2 regions of the Nocardioides sp. NPDC058538 genome follow, and region 2 is predicted to be linked to the other one. Evidence: riboswitches for the same ligand, from Rfam matches in the RefSeq annotation. Region 2 holds a riboswitch; the other holds the start of a gene.
What was found. A riboswitch is a leader RNA that binds a small molecule or an ion and turns the genes downstream of it on or off. The one in region 2 is predicted to bind thiamine pyrophosphate.
Positions count from the first base shown of each region.

Region 1: another riboswitch for thiamine pyrophosphate. It lies ahead of thiE (thiamine phosphate synthase); the one in region 2 lies ahead of ACFWQC_RS00875 (thiamine ABC transporter substrate binding subunit).

Region 1 covers NZ_JBHXNY010000006.1:103,454-113,967, forward strand. Annotated here, with positions in the region: gene ACFWQC_RS07725 (DUF1707 domain-containing protein) at 1-333, opposite strand, end outside; gene ACFWQC_RS07730 (DUF1707 domain-containing protein) at 391-1,059, opposite strand; gene ACFWQC_RS07735 (NAD(P)-dependent oxidoreductase) at 1,187-2,086, shown strand; gene thiC (phosphomethylpyrimidine synthase ThiC) at 2,142-3,830, opposite strand; gene thiD (bifunctional hydroxymethylpyrimidine kinase/phosphomethylpyrimidine kinase) at 3,827-4,645, opposite strand; gene ACFWQC_RS07750 (thiamine phosphate synthase) at 4,642-5,277, opposite strand; gene ACFWQC_RS07755 (thiazole synthase) at 5,274-6,041, opposite strand; gene thiS (sulfur carrier protein ThiS) at 6,038-6,238, opposite strand; gene thiO (glycine oxidase ThiO) at 6,235-7,284, opposite strand; gene thiE (thiamine phosphate synthase) at 7,284-7,889, opposite strand; TPP riboswitch at 7,883-7,992, opposite strand; gene ACFWQC_RS07775 (Gfo/Idh/MocA family protein) at 8,274-9,707, shown strand; gene ACFWQC_RS07780 (NEW3 domain-containing protein) at 9,743-10,514, shown strand, end outside.
Region 2 covers NZ_JBHXNY010000001.1:162,897-173,410, forward strand. Annotated here, with positions in the region: gene ACFWQC_RS00830 (FAD/NAD(P)-binding protein) at 1-904, shown strand, start outside; gene mqo (malate dehydrogenase (quinone)) at 1,108-2,571, opposite strand; gene ACFWQC_RS00840 (PLP-dependent cysteine synthase family protein) at 2,733-3,821, shown strand; gene ACFWQC_RS00845 (TIGR02206 family membrane protein) at 3,785-4,483, opposite strand; gene ACFWQC_RS00850 (putative protein N(5)-glutamine methyltransferase) at 4,673-5,476, opposite strand; gene ACFWQC_RS00855 (hypothetical protein) at 5,493-5,849, shown strand; gene ACFWQC_RS00860 (hypothetical protein) at 5,846-6,289, shown strand; gene ACFWQC_RS00865 (MBL fold metallo-hydrolase) at 6,255-7,307, shown strand; gene ACFWQC_RS00870 (GNAT family N-acetyltransferase) at 7,297-7,728, opposite strand; TPP riboswitch at 7,759-7,867, shown strand; gene ACFWQC_RS00875 (thiamine ABC transporter substrate binding subunit) at 7,864-8,925, shown strand; gene ACFWQC_RS00880 (ABC transporter permease) at 8,922-10,514, shown strand, end outside.

The DNA of each region.
Region 1 (10,514 bases), on a different contig from region 2:
CCGGTCGACGCCGCTCATGATCGCGACATAGAGCTGGCTCTCGATCGGATTGGTGGCGAAGACCGCGGGGCTGCTCGCGGCGGCGGGCTTGGACACCGGTACGGGCGGCGCCGGGGTGCCCACGGCCGGCAGGTCGACGGTGATCGGGATCAGGTCGGCGTACGTCTTGGCCTTGAAGGTCGCCTCGAGGCGGTCGTCGAGCTCGTCGATCTCCAGGCGGCCCTCGCCCGCGGCCTCGCGCAGGATGTCGGCCACCTTGTGGCGGTCGGCATCGCTGATCCGGAGATTCGGATCAGGATTCTGGCCGCGAAATGGCTCGGGGGTCGTTCCCATGGGGCGAATGCTAGTGGGGGCTTCGGCCGAGCGCCTCGGCATACCTCAATTGATCCCTCACTCAAGGCCGAGATGCTGCTTCAGCGTGCGCTTCGGCCCGCGTGGACCCCGGCGCTTGACGGTCACGTCGCCCAGCACCGCGATGCCGCGCACCCGCACCACCGGCGAGTCCGCCGCGAGCACCTCGGGCACCTTCTCCGACGGCTCCTTGAAGTCGCCGAGGACGCCGTTGCCCTCCACGATCACGTGCACGTTCGGCGGGACGGTGACCTTCACGCTGCCCAGGACGGAGGTGGCGTTGATGACCACCTCACGCGCTGAGTAGTGCGCCTCACGCAGGTCGATGTTGGCGTCGCCCAGCACCGCGTGGACAGAGAACTGCTGCGGAACCACCCACACGCCCTTGCGCTCGACGTTGCTCAGGAACGCGCTGGCGCTGTCGCTCGTCTCGCCCTCGCTGTAGACGACGGGCACTGCCGCGCCGGCGGGTACCGCGGGCATCACCGGCGCCTGCCCCGCGACCGGCAGGTCCTGCGTGATCGGCTCCAGGTCGGCGTACGTCTTGGCCTTGTAGGTCTCCTCGAGCCGCTCCTCGAGCTCGTCGATGTCCAGCCGGCCCTCGCCCGCAGCCTCGCGCAGGATGTCGGCGACCGCGTGGCGGTCGGCATCGCTGACGCGCAGGTCGGCTCGGCGGGGCTGGCCAGGTTGCGGTTCAGGGAGTCCCATGGTCCTGAATGCTATCGGCGTAGGTGTCGCCCGTCTCTCAGGTTCAACCCTGAGGCTGGGCACTGACCATTTGGTGCGTGCCCCAGTAAATAGTGGGTACTCCCGCAGCCCGGCGACGTCCGCCAGCATGGATGACGTGTCAGAAACCGATAGAGACCCGATCCCCTCGACCGACGTCACCGTGCTCGGCCTCGGCGCGATGGGCAGCGCGCTGGCGACCGCGTTGCTCGACGGCGACCGCTCCGTGACCGTCTGGAACCGCACCCCTGGCCGCGCCAAGGACCTGGTGGCCCGCGGCGCCGGTGCCGCGGACTCGGTCCCCGCGGCGGTGCTGGCCAGCCCCGTGGTCGTCGCCTGCCTGCTCGATCACTCCTCCGTCGAGGAGACCCTCGGGCTGGCGGTTGACGAGCTGCGCGGCCACACCCTGGTCAACGTCACGACCACGACACCCGACGAGGCGCGTGCGCTCGCATCCTGGGCGGCCGAGCACGGCATCGACTACCTCGACGGCGCCATCATGGCTGTGCCCGCGATGATCGGGTCCCGCGTGGGGCAGATCTTCTACAGCGGCTCGCGGGCGGCGTACGACGCCCTCCTGCCGACGCTGGACGTCTGGACCACGAGCGAGTACCACGGCGAGGACGCCGGCCGGGCGTCACTGGTGGATCTGGCGATGCTGTCGGGGATGTACCAGATGTTCACGGGCTTCTTCCACGGTGCTGCGATGGCCGCCACCATGGGGATGAGCGCGTCGGACTTCGCCGCCCGACAGGCTCCCTTCCTCGCCGCCATGACCGAGGAGCTCGCCGGCTACGCGAAGGTCATCGACGGCGGCGACTACACCGTCGCGGGCCAGCAGAGCCTGGAGTTCTCCGACCTCTCGCACATCGTGCGTGCCAGCGAGGAGCAGGGGATCGATCCCGCCCCGATCGCCGCCGTCCAGGCGCTGATCAGCAGAGAGATCGAAGCGGGGTACGGCTCGGAGGGACTCCCCAGGGTCGTCGAGAGCCTGCGCGCCGACGGGTAACGCTGAGGGCGACGGTGCCCTGGCCGCCGGTCGGCCAGGGCACTGTCGCGTCGGGTCAGTCGGCGAGCGGGAGATACACGCGACTCCCCGCTGCCGCGAACTCCTTCGACTTCTCCAGCATCCCGGCCTCGATCTCCTCGGGGGATGCGCCGTTGTCGCCGCCGAAGCGGTCGCGTACGTCCTGGCTGATCTTCATCGAGCAGAACTTCGGGCCGCACATGGAGCAGAAGTGGGCGGTCTTGGCGTTCTCGGCCGGCAGGGTCTCGTCGTGGAAGCTCTCCGCGGTGACCGGATCCAGCGAGAGGGCGAACTGGTCGCGCCAGCGGAACTCGAAGCGGGCCTTGGAGAGCGCGTCGTCGTGGTCGCGGGCGCCCGGGTGGCCCTTGGCGATGTCGGCGGCGTGGGCGGCGAGCTTGTAGGTGATCACGCCCGTCTTCACGTCGTCCCTGTCCGGCAGGCCGAGGTGCTCCTTGGGGGTGACGTAGCAGAGCATCGCGGTGCCGTGCATGGCGATCGTGGCCGCGCCGATGGCGCTGGTGATGTGGTCGTAGCCGGGTGCGATATCGGTGGCGAGCGGGCCCAGCGTGTAGAACGGCGCGCCGTGGCACCACTCCTGCTGCAGCCGTACGTTCTCCTCCACGAGGTTGAGCGGGACGTGCCCGGGGCCCTCGACCATGACCTGTACGTCGTGCTCCCAGGCCCTCTCGGTGAGCTCGGCCAGCGTCCGCAGCTCGCTGAGCTGGGCCTCGTCGTTGGCGTCGGCGGTGGAGCCCGGGCGGAGACCGTCGCCGAGGGAGAAGGCGACGTCGTACTGCTTGAAGATCTCGCAGAGCTCGTCGAAGTGGGTGTAGAGGAAGCTCTCCTGATGGTGCGCGAGGCACCAGCCGGCCATGATCGAGCCGCCTCGGGACACGATGCCGGTGACGCGGTTCGCGGTGAGCGGGACGTATCTCAGCAGGACTCCCGCATGGATCGTCATGTAGTCGACGCCCTGCTCGGCCTGCTCGATGACGGTGTCCCGGAACACCTCCCAGGTCAGCTTGTCGGCCTCACCGTTGACCTTCTCCAGGGCCTGGTAGATCGGGACGGTGCCGATCGGGACGGGTGAGTTGCGCAGGATCCACTCGCGGGTGGTGTGGATGTCGTCGCCGGTGCTCAGGTCCATCACCGTGTCCGCGCCCCAGGTGATGGCGTGGGTGAGCTTGTCGACCTCCTCCGCGATGCTGCTGGTGACGGCGGAGTTGCCGATGTTGGCGTTGATCTTCACCAGGAAGCGCTTGCCGATGATCATCGGCTCGGACTCGGGGTGGTTGACGTTGTTGGGGATGATCGCCCGGCCCGCCGCCACCTCCTCACGGACCAGCTCGGGGTCGCAGCTCTCGCGCACCGCGACGTAGGCCATCTCCTTGGTGATGATGCCTTGGCGCGCGTAGTGCATCTGGGAGATGTTGGCGCCCTTTCGCGGCTGCCGGCGCTCGCCCTGCCATTCCTCGGTGGCTGCTCCGCGGCGTACGGCGGTCTTGCCATTGTCCCGGAGGTCCGTCGGCCGTCCTTCGTACTGCTCGGTGTCGCCGCGTTCCTCGATCCATTCGAGGCGGCGGGGCGGGAGGCCCTCTTCCGGACGGGATCCCGGGCCCTCGGTGCAGTAGCGGTCGAAGGTCTCGCCGTTGGTCAGCGCGACCCGGGTCACCGGGACCTTCAGGTCGCCGAGCTCGAGGCGGGTGTGGGCGGGGTGAACGGTCATTTCTTCTCCTGGGTGTGGGCGATCGGTCCCCGGCCTCTTCCGAGGGTCCAGGTCCTGCTGATGGCGAGCTGTCGGGTGACGTACGCAGCGGCCCGCTCGGCCGCGTCGTGAACGGTGGCGCCGTGCGCGAGGTGGGCGGCCAGGGCCGAGCTGTAGGTGCAGCCGGTGCCGTGGTCGTTGGCCGTGGGGATGGCGGGGTGGCTTATCGGGACGGGCGGCTCCCCCGGTTCGGCGAACCAGTCGGTGCACTCGCCCGTGGCCGCCGGGTCGCCACCGGTGACGATCACGGCGCACCCGCTGGTCTCGACACGCCTCCGCCTAGCGGCTCCGGCGGCTCGACCAGCGAGGGCAACCGCGAGCTCTTCCGGCGAACCATCGTGGTCGAGCAATGCCCGGGCCTCGTCGAGGTTGGGGGTGACGACGGTGGCGACGGGGAGGAGATGGTCGAGGTAGGCCCGGCGTACGTCCTCTCCGCCGAGAAGCGCGCCGGAGGTGGCCACGAGGACGGGGTCGACGACGAGCGGGCGGCCGGCGCAGACGCGCGCGACGAGCTCGACCGCGTCGGCGCTGCCGAGCATGCCGGTCTTGACCGCTGCGACGGGGAGATCGTCGAACACGGCGTGGAGCTGGGCCTCGACCGTGGCGACCGGGACGGCGTGGATGTCGCTGACCCCGGTCGTGTCCTGGGCGGTGACAGCGGTGATCACACAGGCACCGTGGACCCCGAGCGCCGCGAAGGTGGCCAGATCGGCCGCCGTCCCCGCCGCTCCCCCGGAGTCGGTGCCCGCGACGGTGAGCGCGACCGGTGGGTTCATCGGGCCACCCCCGTCGTGGCCAGGACGGCCAGCAGGTCGCGCACGACCGCGGCCGGCTCCTCCGCGCGCATCACCGCCCCCATCACGGCGACCCCGTGGGCCCCCGCCGCCACCGCCGCCGCGGCGTTGGCCGGGGTGATCCCGCCCAGGGCGTACGTCGGGAGCGGCAGGCCAGCGAACGCCTCCGGCCCGAGCGGCGGCCCGTAGCCCGGCTTGGACTCGGTCAGCGCGTACGGGCTCAGCATCGCGTAGTCGAACCCCTCCTCGGCGGCCGTGGCGACATCGGTGGGGCTGTGGCAGCTCCGGCCGAGGTGTAACACGCTGTTCGTAGGTCTATCCGGTCGTTCCGATAGGGCGAGTAGTCCTACGAACGACGTGTTACAGCTCGCGGAGGCGGGCAGGTGCAGGCCGACTGCGGCGGGGAGAGGGGTGTGGGCGGCGATGACGTTCAGGCCGAGTCCAGCGAGCAGCTCGGCCAGCTTTGCTCGATGCTCAAGGGGCTCATCGAGCTCACGGAGAACGACGTGGGTCAGGCCGGCCTCGGCGCACGCTGCCATCGTCGCGACCAGGCTGCGGCCGAGCGGCAACTGGGAGCGGTCGGTGAGGACGAGCAGTCGCGGCAGCCCGGTCATGCGATCCGGCCTTCCATCGGAGACGACGCCCGCGCGACCGCTTGGCGCGGGATCCGGCCGGCGGCGCGGGCAGCGTGCCCGGCCTCGACGGCCAGCCGCAGAGCGCGAGCCATCCCGACCGGGTCGTCGGCGCGGGTCACCGCCGTGGCGGCGAGGACGGCGGAGCAGCCGAGCTCCATGGCCAGGGCCGCGTCCGAGGCGGTGCCGACCCCGGCGTCGAGCACGACCGGCACGGACACGGCAGCGACGACCGCCTCGATCGCGTACGGGTTCAGCAGCCCCAGCCCTGACCCGATCGGCGAGCCGAGCGGCATCACCGCCGCGCAGCCGGCGTCCTCGAGGCGGCGGGCCAGGACGGGGTCGTCGGTGGCGTACGGAAGGACCGTGAAGCCTTTGCGCACCAGCTGCTCGGCGGCCTCGACGAGCTCGACGGCGTCGGGCATCAGCGAGGTCTCGTCGCCGATCACCTCCAGCTTGACCCAGTCGGTCTCCAGCGCCTCGCGGGCGAGCTCGGCGGTCAGCACCGCCTCGCGTGCCGAGAGGCAGCCCGCGGTGTTGGGCAGGATCGGCATCTTCGCCGCGCGAAGCGTCTCGAGCAGCCCACCGGAGGCCGTCGAGGACGTACGCCGCATCGAGACCGTCACCAGACCCGGCTCAGCCGCGTCGATGACGTCGGGGAGCAGAGCCAGGTTGGGCAGGCCACCGGTGCCGAGGAAGAGGCGTGAGGACAGCTCGCGGCCGGCGATCTTCAAGATGTCGCTCATCCGCCCTGCACCGCCGTCACGATCTCGACGACATGACCGTCCTGGAGCTGCCATCGCGCCCAGTCGTCGCGCGGCACGATCTCCTCGTCGACGGCGACGGCGATGCCGCTCGGCCGCCGCTCGCCGGTCCTGGCCTCGAGCAGGTCCGCGACGGTGCCGCTGACCTCCATCGGCGCGCTGTTCACGGTGATCTTCATCCGTCCTCCTTCGTCCGGAACCGGCGCGGATCGACCGCGGATTCCACTGAACCTGTCTCGATGTGATCGGCCACCAGCTGCGCGATGAGCGGCGCCAGCAGGACCCCGTTGCGGTAGGCACCCGCGGCGAGCACGACGCCCGGCTCGTGGGTCGGGCCGACCAGGGGGAGGTTGTCGGCGGTGCCCGGGCGGTCCCGCGAGGTCACCTCCACCACGCTCGCGCGGTCGAGCGCCGGCACCACCCGGCGGGCGGAGTCGAGCAGCCGCCACACCCCCTCGACGGTCGGCAGCAGCGGACCGTCGCGCTCCTCGGTGGTGGCCCCGATGACCACCTCGTCGCTCTTGATCCGCGGCACCACGTAGATCTGCTCGCCGTGCGCCCAGGCCCGCACCGTCCGCTCCACCCGCTCCTGCGTCCGTACGCGCACCACGTCCCCGCGCACCGGGCGGATGAGGGAGGAGTACGGAGCGGGCAGTTGGGCTCCGGTCGCGATGACGGTGAGCGTGTTGGTCTCGACACGCCTCCGCCTAGCTGCTCCGGCGGCTCGACCAGCGGATTCGTCGAGACCAACACGGTCCCCGACTCGTTCGAGCAGGGACGCGACGACGGCACGCGGGTCCACCGAATGGTCCTCGGCGAGGAAGGCCCCGCCGGCGACGCGGCCGAGTCCGGGCTCGCGGGCGACCAGCTCGCGGCGCAGGAGTCTTTCGTAGGAGACCCCGGCGAGATCGAGCACCGAGAGCTGCCGCTCGACCTGCTGGACGTCCCCGGCATCGACACCGACCAGCAGGGTCCCGCGGGTGTGCACGGCAACCCCGAGCCTGGCGGCGAAGTCGGGCCAGAGCGCGAGGGAGGACAGGCAGAGCCGGGTCAGGTCCTCCTCGCCGTACCAGGCCTCACCGGCCGGGCTGAGCATGCCGGCCGCGGCGTACGACGCACCCGAGCCCGGCGCCGGATCAACCACCGTGACCTCGTTCCCACGACGGATCAGCTCGTCGGCCACGGACAGCCCGACGATCCCGGCACCGAGGATCCGCACCCGCATCAGCCGACCGCTTCCACGAGCTCCTTCGCGGCCTGGAGCGGATCGGGTTGTCGCCAGAGCCCGCCGATCACGGCGACCCCGTGAGCGCCGGCGGCACGTACAGCCCCGGCGGAAGCCGTCGAGATCCCGCCGATCGCGATCAGCGGGAGGACATCGGCCGCCTCGGAGACCGCGGAGACCCCCAGCGGATCGGGAAGCCCGGCCTTGGAGGTGGTGGCGAAGACTGGTCCGAAGCCGGCGTAGTCAGCGCCCGCGGCGGCGGCCGCCTCGACCGCAGCACGGTCCCGGCAGGTCGCGCCGATGATCAGCCCCGGCGCGGCCGCGTCGGCGATCCGCCGGGCCTCCGCGAGCGGAAGGTCGGAGGCGCCGAGGTGGACGCCGTGCGCACCGGACGCGAGCGCCACGTCGAGCCGGTCGTCGACGACCACACATGCCTCGTACGCACCCACTCGCTCGATCACGGCCGCCGTCAGCGCGAGCAGCTCCCGGGTGGTCGCGGACTTGTCTCGGACCTGGAAACCGGACACACCGGCCCCTGCGAAAGCGGGCAGCAACTCGAGGTCATCCTGCGAGGAGACCAGAGAGAAAATACGTGGAAGAGGCACAACCAATCACTTCCTTCGCCGGCATGATCCGGATCAGGTGTAACGGTCGGAGCGGCCTTAGCTCCCTCTCAGCCCGCTGCCGCGGACTCCCGTGTGGACGTCTCCGACCATAGCGCGCACCACCGAGAACCCCCAGCCCTAGGCCCATCCAGCGGGATACCTCTGGTAGGTCGAGATCCGCGGCGCCGTCGCCCCGTCGCCCCTGACCCCCCGCGGCGAGCCGATCGTGTCGATCGACGATCGCGGCGCGCGAACGTCTGGCGCCGCGATGTGACGTGCCCTACAGTCTTCCCTGAGCGATTGATTCTGCCGATACAAGCGTTGATTCGATCATAAACGATCACTCAGGCCGTGTCGGCCCGACCTCGACTTCGGAGCGAAGACATGCAGACGACGTCCATCACCACGCCCGACACCAAGCTCGCTACCGGGTTCTCCCGGCGCAGCGTCCTGGGCTCCGCCGCCGCAGTGGGCGGGGCCGCCCTGGGCATCGGCGCCCTCACCGCCGGCGCCACCCCGGCGCGGGCCGCCGGCCAGCGCACCATGGTCAACCAGGCCTTCGAGGCGCACGAGATCGTCCGCATCGGACTGATCGGCCTTGGCAACCGCGGCTTCGGCATGGCCCGTGGCTGGGCCGACATCCCCGGCGCGCAGGTGGTCGCGGTGTGCGACATCCGCGCCGACCGCGCCACGCGGGTGGCCGACGACCTCGTCGCGCGCGGCAAGACCCGCCCCAAGGAGTACGGCGGCAAGCGTGGCTCCTTCAAGCAGATGCTCGACCGTGAGGAGCTCGACCTCATCTACATCGCCACCCCCTGGGAGTTCCACTACGACCAGGCGCGGACCTCGATGCTGGCCGGCGCGCACGTCGCTGTCGAGCTGCCGATCGCCACGCAGCTCAACGAGCTGTGGGACCTCGTCAACACCTCCGAGATGACCCGGAAGCACCTGCTGCTCGCCGAGAACTGCAGCTACGGCCGCAACGAGCTGGCGATGCTCAAGATGGCGCACGAGGGGGTCTTCGGCGACATCACCCACGGCGCCGGCGGCTACCTGCACGATCTGCGAGCCCTGCTGTTCAACGACGGCTACTACACCGACGACTGGCGGCGCCTGTGGCACACCCGCAGCACCGCCAGCTTCTACCCGATGCACGGCCTGGCGCCGATCGCTGCCGCGATGGACGTCAACCGCGGCGACCGAGCCGTCACGCTGGCCGCCACCGCGACCGCGCCGCGGGGCCTGGCCGACTACCGCGAGCGCTTCGTCCCCCGCGACCACCGGTCGTGGAAGGAGGAGTACATCAACGGCGACCGCATCAGCTGCGAGATCACCACTTCCGGGGGTCGCACCATCAGCGCCGAGCACAACGTGAGCCAGCCCCGGCCCTACAGCCGCATCAACAGCATCGAGGGCAGCCGCGGCCTGTTCGAGGACTACGTCGGCGGCGACTCGACCGGCGCCCGCGTCTACGCCGAGCCGTTGCACAGCGGCGACACCTGGCGCGGCTTCAAGGCGCTGCGCCAAGAGTTCGACCACTGGCTCTGGAAGGAGCTCGAGGACGACGCCTCCGGGAGCGGTCACGGCGGCATGGACTACATCCTGCAGTGGCGTCTCATCCAGACGATGCGCGCCGGGCTGGTCCCCGACATCGACGTCTACGACTCGGCCATGTGGTGCTCACCGGTCCCGCTGAGCGTCGAGTCGCTGGCCAAGAACGGCAAGCCGGTGGAGATCCCCGACTTCACCCGGGGCAATTGGCGCAAGCCGAGGGTCGGCCTCGACTCGCGCCAGACCGAGATGCCCCCCGTCCCCTGATCCCTACCGACCTCACCTTCCGAAAGGCACCTACCATGGTCGCTCCGTCGTTCATCGCCCGCGCGGCTCTCGCGCTCACGATCGCCCTCGGCGGTCTTCTGGTGGCCCCCGCCGCCACCACAGCGGCACCGGCAGCGGCTGAAGCGACCACGGACACGGTCGGTGTCACCATCGGAGCGGTCGACCTCGACGGGCCGGCCATCGTCGAGGTGCCGGTCACCGTCCGCAACCAATCGACGGCGGCGCTGCGCAAGCTCACGGTCTCGCTCCGGGGACCGGTGGGCTGGCAGGTCGCCCCTGCTTCGCGGTCGGTCTCGGGAGCCGTGAAGCCGGGCGCCAGCGCCACCGTCACCTTCTCGGTGCGGGTGCCCGCGCGGCGTCCGGGCTTCCATCTGCGCACCTTCACCGCCACGGCCGCCTACCGCGGCGGTGACGGCGCGGGTGCCGCGGTCGGCACGCGGGTGGAGCGCTCCGGCGAGCCGATGGCCAATCTGGCGGCGGCCTTCAACAACACCGGGGTCACCGACGAGAGCGCCACCACCGCCGGGAACTTCGACGGTGCCGGCAACAGCTTCTCGGCCCAGAAGCTGGCCGACGTGGGCCTGGGCCGGGGGGCCGAGGTCGAGGCGCTGGGCGCCACCCTGACGATGCCCGACGTCGCGCCCGGCACGGCCGACAACGTCGCCAGCGGCGGCCAAGCCGTGAAGGTGAGCGGCAGCGGCGACGCGCTGGTCCTGCTCGGCTCGGGCAGCAGCTTCGGTGCCACGGGCACGGTCACCGTCTTCTACACCGACGGCACGTCGTCGA
Region 2 (10,514 bases):
CGCGGACGCCGTCGTCCTCGCCTACGGCAACCCACCGCCCCAGCCGCTGGCCGGACTACCCGAGGCGCAGTGGAACCTGTCGGACCCCTGGGACGTGGCTCGGATCAGCGCCCTGCCCGTCGATGCGACCGTACTCGTCGTCGGCACCGGCCTGACCGCCGTCGACACGACCGTCACGCTCCTCGACGACTCCCCGGAGCGCCGGGTGATCATGGTGAGCCGCCACGGCCTGGTCCCCAACCCCCACGTCGACGACCAGTTCACCTCCTGGGTGACCCCGGTTCCCGACGGCCCGCTGACCGCCGACGGCATCGCAGGCCTCGTACGCGACCAGATCGAGCACGCGGCCGGCCTCGGTGTCGACTGGCGTGCCGTCATCGACGGCCTGCGTGGCCCGACCCAGTCGATCTGGCGCCGCCTGCCCGAGCCGGAGCGCCGTCGCTTCCGCGAGGTCTACGCCCGTGAGTGGGAGGTACGCCGCCACCGCATGGCTCCGCGCATCGCCGCCCTCCTCGACGCCTACCGGGCCGAGGGGCGCCTGGAGATCCTCGGCGGCGGGGTGCTCGGCTGCCGGGTGGACGCTGTCGACCAGCCGGTCGTCTCCCTGGCCGACGGTGACCGCGAGGTCACCGCGGTGATCAACTGCACCGGCCCCTCACCCGACATCACCCGCACCGACAACCCCCTCCTGCTCGCGCTCCAGAAGCGCGGCCTGATCGCCCCCGACCCCCTCCGCCTCGGCATCGACGTCACCGAGGACGGCCACGTCATCGGAGCGGACGGCAGCGTCGTACCCAATCTTCTGACCGTCGGCCCGCCCTGCAAGGGCGCGCTCTACGAGGCCACCGCCATCCCCGAGATCCGTGGACAGGCGCTCGCTGTAGCAACCCACCTCACGAGCTGACCGCCCCCGCCGGCCGGGCCAACCGCTGGTCGAGCCGCCGGAGCCGCTAGGCGGAGGCGTGTCGAGACCAACACGGTTCTGTCGAGCGCGGCAGGGGACTGTGTTGGTCTCGACACGCTCGGCCGCAGGCGGCCTCACGGCTCGACCAGCGAAGGGAGGTTCGACCGGGGGCGGGCAGCGGTGGGCAGCGGTCGGCTTGGCTACTAGCCGAGGTGGAGCTGGCGGTCGGTGCGCGCGAAGGTCTCGGCGGCGAGCTCGGGGTCGGCGCTGAGCTCGGGGCCGGTGGCCGGGATCATCGTCTTGAGCTGCGGCTGCCAGCCGTCCCAGCGGTCGGGGAAGCAGCGACGCAGGACGTTGACCATGATCCCCGGGGCGGTCGAGGCACCGGGGGAGGCGCCGAGCAGGCCGGCGATGGTGCCGTCCTCGGCGGTGATGACCTCGGTGCCGAACTGGAGTACGCCATCGGGGCGGATGACCTGCACCCGCTGGCCGGCGATGACCCGCTCCCAGTCCTTGCGGTCGGCGGCGGGGAAGAAGTCGAGGAGGTCGTCGAACTTCTTGCGCGGCGAGCGCAGCAGCTCCTTGACCAGGTAGACGGTGAGGTCCATGTTGGTCAGGCCGGCCCGCAGCATCGGCAGCAGGTTGTGGGGCCGCACCGAGAGGAACAGGTCGGTGAGCGAGCCGGTCTTGAGGAAGCGCGGGCTCCAGCCGGCGTACGGACCGAACATCAGGTGGGTCTTGCCCTCGACGTAGCGGGTGTCGAGGTGGGGAACCGACATCGGCGGAGCGCCGACGGCGGCCTTGCCGTAAGCCTTGGCGCGATGCTGGGCGACGAGCTCCGGCTTGGACGTACGCAGGAACTCACCGGAGACGGGGAAGCCGCCGAAGCCGCGGATCTCCCGGATCGCGGCCTTCTGCAGCAGCGGCAGCGCGTAGCCGCCGGCGCCGACGAAGACGAAGCGGGAACGCAGGTGGTACTTCCCGGTCGCGTTGCGGCCGTAGATGTGCCAGAAGCCGTCCATGGTCTGGTGCAGGTCGGTGATCTCGGACCCGGTCTCCAGGTCGGCGCCCTTGTCCACCAGGGTGCGGGTCAGGATCGAGGTGAGCGAGCCGAAGTCGACGTCGGTGCCGGCGTTGGTCCAGGTGGCCGCGATCGGCTCGTCGGCGAGCGACTTGGCCGAGCGGCCCTCGAGCAGCAGCGGCGCCCAGCCCTTGATGACCTCGGGGTCCTCGCTGAACTCCATCCCGCTGAAGAGCGGGTGGACCGAGAGCGCCTCGTAGCGCTTGCGCAGGTAGTCGACGTTCTCGGCGCCCCACACGAAGGACATGTGCGGCACGGTGTGGATGAACTTGTCCGGGTCCGGGATGCGGCCGTTCTCGACCAGGAAGGACCACAGCTGACGGGAGAGCTGGAACTGCTCGTTGACGTTGACGGCCTTGGAGATGTCGACCGAGCCGTCGGCGTTCTGCGGGCTGTAGTTGAGCTCGCACAGCGCGGAGTGGCCGGTGCCGGCGTTGTTCCACGGGCCGGAGGACTCGGCGGCGGGTGAGTCGAGCCGCTCGATGAGCTTGATGGACCAGCTGGGCTCCAGCTCCTGGAGGAGCACGCCCAGGGTGGCGCTCATGATGCCGCCGCCGATCAGCACTACGTCAAGAGGTTCGTCCACAGGTCTTTTGTCTCGCTTTTGGGGCCGCAATGGTTAATCGGGGTCCTTAGATCGGTCTAACTTGTGGGCAACTTCACTGCCCGGCCCCGACATGATTCCGTCTGTCATTGTGGCTCACCGCACGTGCCGGTGGAAGTTCAGGGGGGAGTTACGCTCGGGCGGTGCCACGCCTCTCTGACTCTCATCGCGCCTGGATCGACGAAGCCGTACGCCGCGTCGAGGCCGACGCGCAGCGCTCGGCCGACACCCATCTGCACGCGGTGCCCCTGCCGACGTGCCCCGAGATCGATCTCTACCTCAAGGACGAATCAAGCCATCCCACCGGCTCTCTGAAGCACCGCCTGGCCCGGTCGCTGTTCCTCTACGCGGTCTGCAACGGCTGGCTCCACGAGGGCTCAACGGTCGTCGAGGCCTCGTCGGGATCCACCGCGGTCTCGGAGGCCTACTTCGCCGGCCTCCTCGGGCTGCCGTTCGTCGCGGTCATGCCGCGCTCGACCTCGGAGGAGAAGGTGCGCCTGATCGAGTGGCACGGCGGCCGCTGCCACTTCGTCGACCGTGCTCCCGACATGTACGCAGAGGCCGAGCGCCTCGCCCGCGAGTGCGGCGGGCACTACATGGACCAGTTCACCTACGCCGAGCGGGCCACCGACTGGCGCGGCAACAACAACATCGCCGAGTCGATCTTCGACCAGATGTCGCAGGAGCGATACCCGGTGCCGACCTGGATCGTCGTCTCGGCCGGCACCGGCGGCACCTCGGCGACGATCGGCCGCTACCTCCACTACCGCCGCCACCCCACCAGGCTGATGGTCGCCGACCCGGAGAACTCCGCCTTCTACGGCGGCTGGGAGACGGACACCTCCGACTACGCCACCGGCATGCCGTCGCGCATCGAGGGGATCGGCCGGCCGCGGGTCGAGCCGTCCTTCGTCGGCGGGGTCGTCGACGACATGGTCCAGGTCCCCGACGCGGCGTCGATCGCGACGATGCGCTGGCTCTCGGCCCGGATGGGCCGCTCGGTCGGCCCCTCGACGGGCACCAACGTGTGGGCATCGCTGGGTGTCGTACGCGAGATGTCCGAGGCCGGCACCGAGGGCAGCGTCGTCTCGCTGCTGTGCGACTCCGGGGAGCGCTACCGCTCCTCCTACTACGACGACGGCTGGGTGAGCGAGAAGGGCATCGACCTGGCGCCGTACGCCTCGGCTCTCGCCGGCTACGAGCGCACCGGCGTCCTCGTCGACCCGTCCTGACGGGCCCAGATCCGCAGCCCCAGCGTGATCAGCGCCCACACGACGGCGACGATCAGGATCTCGTTGAGGACGTAGACCGGCCACGGCCCGAGCAGGTCGAGCATCGAGCCCGACTCCGGCTTGTAGCGCAGGTAGCCGTAGTTGGCGTCGAGGACGAGGTTGAGGACGTACGCCACGACGGCCCACGCCGCCGTCGTCGCGACCGTCCAGCCGTAGTCGCGCCACCGGGGTAGCAGCTTGAGCCCGAAGACCAGATAGACCGCGGCGGTCACGATCATCAGGTGCTGACCCCAGAAGGTGAAGTAGCTGACGTCCGGGAAGTCCATCACGTCCGGGGTGAACACGCCCTGCGTGGTCAGCGTGAGGCCCCAGAAGCAGGTCAGCGCGGTCGGGTAGGGATGGTGGGTCCACAGCGCGAACGCCGCCGCGACCCACGCCAGGTCGCACAGGTGGATCGGCAGATCGATGAAGAGATCGAAGTCGGTGACCCACTCGTGGGCCTGCAGCGGGATCGTCGTCAGCGGGATCGCGAGCGCGAATCCTCGTGAGAATCTCGACGGCTTCGCCTCGGTCCGCTGCCGTCTGCCCAGCCAGACGACAGCCACGATCCCCGCTGTGAGCAGGGACAACGGCACCAGGTGCGCCAGACCGTAAGCCTGCATGACGGAAGTCTGACGGGATTCTCGAAAAAATTCTTCCCAACCCGCGTCATGGGTCGGCGGGTGGCCCGTTTCATCGGCGAGAAGGTCGCCCACCGGTGGGGGGTGGACGAACTTCCAGGTGGCGGTCCCTCTGAATGCACACTGCGGGGGTGGTGTGCAATCAGAGGGACGCCTCGCTTTTAGGTGCGCTCAGGGGGCCGTTCCGGTCACCGCGGTCGCGTAGAGGTCCTCGTCGTGATGGATCTCCGCGACGAGCCCCTGCTCCCGCATCAGGCTCGCGGTGACGGCCGCCTGCTCCTGGCCGGCCTCGATGACGAGTACGCCGCCGGCGGCCAGATGCTTCGGAGCCTGCTCGATCACGCGGCGCTGGACGTCGAGCCCGTCCGCGCCGCCGTCGAGGGCCACGTGGTGCTCGTGGTCGCGCGCCTCGGGCGGCATGTTCCGGATCTGGTCGCTCGGCACGTACGGCGCGTTGGCCACGATCACGTCGAGCTCGAGGTCGTGGGGGAGCGGGTCGTAGAGATCGCCGAGGAGCACCCGTCGGTTTCGGGGTCTGAACGCAGTGGCCCCGAGCTTGTCGAGATTTCCCCGAGCGCACTCGACCGCCGCCGGGTCGATGTCGGTGGCCCAGACCTCCGCCTCCGGCCGGCGCGCCGCGATGGCGGCGCCCAGCGCTCCGGCCCCGCAGCCGAGGTCGAGCACCTTGGGTGCCGCGATTCGCTCGGCCGTCCGGCAGGCGAGCTCGACCATCAGCGCCGAGCGCTGCCGGGGCACGAACACCCCCGGTGCGACCCGGATCCGGAGCCCGCAGAACTCGGCCCAGCCCAGGATGAGCTCCAGCGGCTCGCCGGCCGCGCGGCGTACGACCATCTCCTCTCGCTCCAGGGCGGAGACCGGGGCGGACTCGAGCAGTGCCGCCTCGTCCTCGGCGAAGACGCAGCCGGCGGCGCGGAGCCGGGCGACGAGCCCCGGATCGGGAGAGGTGGAGGTCATTGGAGAAGATTGGCACGTGGACGCCGTGACCCTGATCGGATTTATCGTGGCCGGGTATGCCGCGTTCGTGACGATCGCGGCCGTGCTCGGCGTGGTGCTGAAGGCGCCCCGGCCGAAATGGCTGGATCAGGTGGCGTGGATGCTGGAGATCCTGGCGATCGTGCTCGCGATCGGTGCCCTGGCGGCCTGGTCGGGCGGACGCAAGCCGGAGTCGCTGTCGACCTTCCTGGGCTACCTCGGCGCGCTGGTGTGCCTGATGCCGCTCGCTCTGCAGACGATGCGCGGGGACCGCTCGACCTGGTCCTCGGGCGTGATCGCGGCGGCTGCCCTGGCGACGGGCGTCGTGGCCGTACGCGTCATGATGGTCCGGTGACCGCGACCTCCCCTGCCAAGACTCGTTCCGGTCCGCACCTGGTGCTGCTGACGGTCTACGCGATCTTCGTACTCGCCGCGGGAGCCCGGTCCCTGGTGCAGGTCTTCACCGCCTTCGACGAGGCCCCGATCGCCTACTCGCTCTCGGTCGTCGCCGCGGCGACGTACGTCGCGGGCTGGTTCGCGATCCGCCGGGCGGCCGGCGGGTCGGCGGGCTTCGCGAAGATCATGCTGTGGGTCGAGCTGGCCGGCGTCATCGTCGTCGGTGTCCTGTCCCTGGCCGTGCCGTCCTGGTTCCCGGATGACTCGGTATGGTCGAAGTTCGGGAGCGGATACGGTTTCGTTCCTGCCCTGTTGCCGATCCTGGGCCTGCTCTGGCTCTGGAAGGTCAACCCGAAGGAGACGGATGAGTCAGTCGACAGCCACCGCGATCTCGCCTGACTCAGGGGAGCACTGGTCCGCTCCGGGAGCGTGGACGGTCGCCGACGGCGTGCACCGGATCCCGCTGCCGCTGCCGATGGACGGGCTCAAGGCGGTCAACATCTACGTCCTCGAGGGCGACGACGGGCTCTCGCTGGTCGACGGTGGCTGGGCGATCACCGAGGGGCGGGAAGCGCTCGAGTCCGGGCTGAAGAATCTCGGCTTCGAGTTCGGTGACATCCGGCGGTTCCTCGTGACCCACGTACACCGCGACCACTACACGCTCGCCTCGGTCCTCGGTCAGGAGTTCGGCGCGGACGTGCTGCTCGGCGCCGGCGACCGGGCCACGCTCGAGCTCACCAACGGCGATCTCGACGGCTGGGTCTCGACCGACCGGCTGCTCGCGTACGCCGGTGCGCACGAGCTGGCCGCCGAGTGGGCCGCCAACCCGCCGCCCGCGCCCGATCTCTCCCACTGGCGGATGCCCTCGCAGTGGCTGGAGGGCGACGTACGCCTCGACGTGGCCGGGCGTGACCTCGATGCCGTGCACACCCCTGGCCACACCCAGGGCCACTACGTCTATGCGGACCTGGCCGGCTCGGTCCTGTTCGCCGGCGACCACGTGCTGCCCACGATCACACCGTCGATCGGCTTCGAGCCGGTGCCGGTCATCGACCCGCTCGGCGACTTCATGGCCTCGCTGACCAAGGTCAGGACCCTGCCAGACCTGCGGCTGCTGCCCGCTCACGGTCCGGTCGCCACCTCCTCGCACGCCCGCGTCGACGAGCTCCTGGCCCACCACGAGTCGCGGCTGGCCCAGTCGCTGGCGTCCTTGCAGGCTGGTCGACGCTCCGCGCTCGAGGTCGCCAACGACCTCGGCTGGACCCGCCACGAGCGCGCCTTCGCCGAGCTCGACTTCTTCAACGCCGGCCTCGCCGTCATGGAGACCAAGGCCCATCTCGAGCTGCTGGCCGCCCGCGGTCAGGCGACCCGTGAGGAGACCGAGGCGAGCGTGCTCTTCGCCCCTGTCAGCGCGTGAGCCGCATCGGGGTGTGCGGGATGCCGTCCTCGAGGAACTCCTCGCCGTCCTTCACGAACCCGAACTTGGCGTACCAGCCGGCCAGCGGCGTCTGAGCGTCGAGGACGACGTCGCGATCGGTGACGGCCTCGACGGCGGCGGTCATGATCACGTCGGCCAGGCCCTTGCCGCGGTGGGTGGGGGCGAGGACGACGCGGCCGATCCGCCATACGTCGCCGTCGTCGAGGATGCGGGCGGTGCCGGCGAGCTGGTCGCCGTCGCTCAGCACCACGTGACGCGTCCCGGGCTCGAGGTCACGGCCGTCCAGGTCGAGGTAGGGGCAGTCCTGCTCGACGATGAAGACGTCTTGGCGCAGCCGCCACAGGGAGTACGCGGTCTTGGGGGACAGGTCGTCGAAGGACGAGATGGCGACGTCGGTCATGGGTGGATTCTCGCAACCAGTAGTGTTGGCGGGAACAGACAGGGGAGGCCGGAAGGCCTGAGAGTGCGGCGAACAGCGCCGCAGACCCTCCGAACCTGCTCCGGTTGATACCGGCGAAGGGAGTCAGGAATGCGCATGCGTACGCCTGCCATCGCTGCCACTGCTATCTCGGCGCTGCTGCTGTCCGCGTGCGGGGGCAGCCCCGCTGAGCCGGACGCCGAGCCGTCGAGCGGAGCCGACGACAAGACCGTCGTGCTGCTGACCCACGACAGCTTCACGCTGCCGAAGGAGGTGCTGGCCGAGTTCACCGAGAAGACCGGCTACACCGCCGAGATCCGGCACGCGGGCGATGGTGGCGAGCTGACCACCAAGATCGCCCTGGACACCGGCAACCCCGACGGTGACGCGGTCTTCGGCGTCGACAACACCTTCGCCAGCCGCGCGATCGACCAGGGCGCGCTGGAGGCCTACACGCCGAAGACGATCCCGGCTGGGGTCGACGAGTTCAACCTCCCGGGCGACGAGAAGCACTTCCTCACCCCGGTCGACAACGGCAGCGTGTGCGTCAACATCGACACCGAGTGGTTCGCCGCGAAGAAGCTGACGCCGCCGACGTCGCTCGACGACCTGGCCGAGCCGGCGTACAAGGATCTCTTCGTCACGCCGGGTGCGGCGACGTCGACGCCGGGGATGGCGTTCCTGCTGGCGACCGTGGCCGAGTACGGCGAGGACGGCTGGGCCGACTACTGGGGCAAGCTGATGGACAACGGCACCAAGGTCGTCGACGGCTGGGACCAGGCCTACTACTCAGACTTCACCCAGGGCGGCGGCAAGGGGACGCGACCGATCGTCGTGTCGTACGACTCCTCGCCGGCCTTCACCGTCAAGGACGGCAAGACGACGACCAAGGCGCTGCTGGACACCTGCTTCCGACAGGTCGAGTACGCCGGTGTGCTCGAGGGCGCCGACCACCCCGAAGGCGCCAAGGCGCTGATCGACTTCATGCTCTCCGACAGCGTGCAGGGGGCACTGCCGGAGAGCATGTACGTGTTCCCCGTCTCCTCCGGCGTCGAACTGCCTGCCGACTGGGCGAAGTTCGCCCAGCAGCCGACCTCGCCACTCTCGGTGGAGCCTGAGGAGATCGACGAGAACCGGGAAGCGTGGCTGGCGACCTGGAGTGACACGATCGCGCAGTGAGCTCCACCCGTCGTGCTGTGACCCGGCGAATCGGGACCCTGGTCGCGCTCGCCGCTCTCCCGGTGGCCGTGCTGGCGGTCTTCTTCGTCCTGCCGGTCATCGGGATGGTGCAGCGCGGCCTGTTCTTCGAAGGATCCTTCGATCCGTCGGTCGTGACCAGGATCCTGGGGCGCCCGGAGATCCAGCGCGCGCTCTGGTTCACGCTGTGGTCCTCGGGGCTGGCGACGGTGCTGAGCGTCGCGCTCGGGCTGCCGGCCGCCTTCGCGCTCTATCGGCTGAGCTTTCCGATGCAGCGGATCATCCGGGCGGGGCTGCTGGTGCCGTTCGTGCTTCCCACCGTCGTCGTCGGTGTCGCCTTCCGCGAGCTCATCGGCGAGGCCGGGCTGTTGGCCGGGTTGGGGCTCGACGGGACGCCGACGGCCATCATCCTCGGGCTGGTCTTCTTCAACGCCTCGGTGGTCATCCGTGCGGTCGGGGCGGCCTGGGAGTCGCTCGACCCGCGCCCCGGGGAGGCCGCTGCCGCTCTCGGAGCGTCGCCTTCCCGGGTCCTGTGGACGATCACCCTGCCCGCGCTGCGTCCCGCGATCGTCTCCGCGGCCTCGGTGGTCTTCCTCTTCTGTGCGACCGCGTTCGGGATCGTGCTCACCCTCGGCGGGGTGCGCTACAACAGCATCGAGACCGAGATCTACAAGCTGACCTTCACGCTGTTCGACCTTCCCGGTGCCGCGGTGCTGTCGGTGCTCCAGCTGGTGGTCGTCATCGGGCTGCTGGTCGTGGCCGGCCGACTGCGCTCGGTGCCGGATCCCGCGCAGTCCCGGGTCGTCGTACGCCGCCGGCGGGTCTCGCTGCGAGACATCCCGGCTCTGTTGTCGACGTCGGTGCTGGTCCTGCTGGTCGCCGGGCCGCTGCTCGCCCTGCTGCTCGGGTCGCTGCGAGACGATGACCGGTGGAGTCTCGGGAACTACGCGGCCCTGCAGACTCCCGGGTTCGACCCTCCGCTGCCGGTGCCGGTCACGACCGCGCTGATGACCTCGCTGGCGGTTGCGGTGCAAGCCTCCTTGGTCGCGCTGGCCCTCGGGCTGCTGGTCGCTTTCGCGGTGACGCGCCGGTCCCGTTCGGTGGCCGAGCGGCGGGTACGTTCCGTCCTGGACGGGCTCTTCATGGTGCCGCTCGGGGTCAGCGCCGTCACGCTGGGGCTCGGGCTCTACCTGACCCTCGGGTCCGCCCCGCTCGACTTCCGCGACGAGCCGTGGCTGGTGCCGCTCGCACAGGCTCTCGTCGCGTTGCCCCTGGTCGTACGCACCCTGGTGCCGGTCCTGGGATCGGTCGACGACCGCCTCCGCCAGGCCGCCGCCGGGCTCGGGGCCGGGCCGTTGCGCGCGGTCATGACCGTGGACGTACCTGCCATCTGGAAGCCGCTCCTCGCCTCCTCCGGGTTCGCGTTCGCGGCGTCGCTCGGGGAGTTCGGCGCGACCTCCTTCCTCGTGCGCGAGGAGCGCCCCACCCTCCCCGTCGTCATCCTCCGATTGCTCTCCCGTCCAGGCTCGGACAACTACGGCATGGCCCTCGCCGCCGCCTGCGTCCTCGCA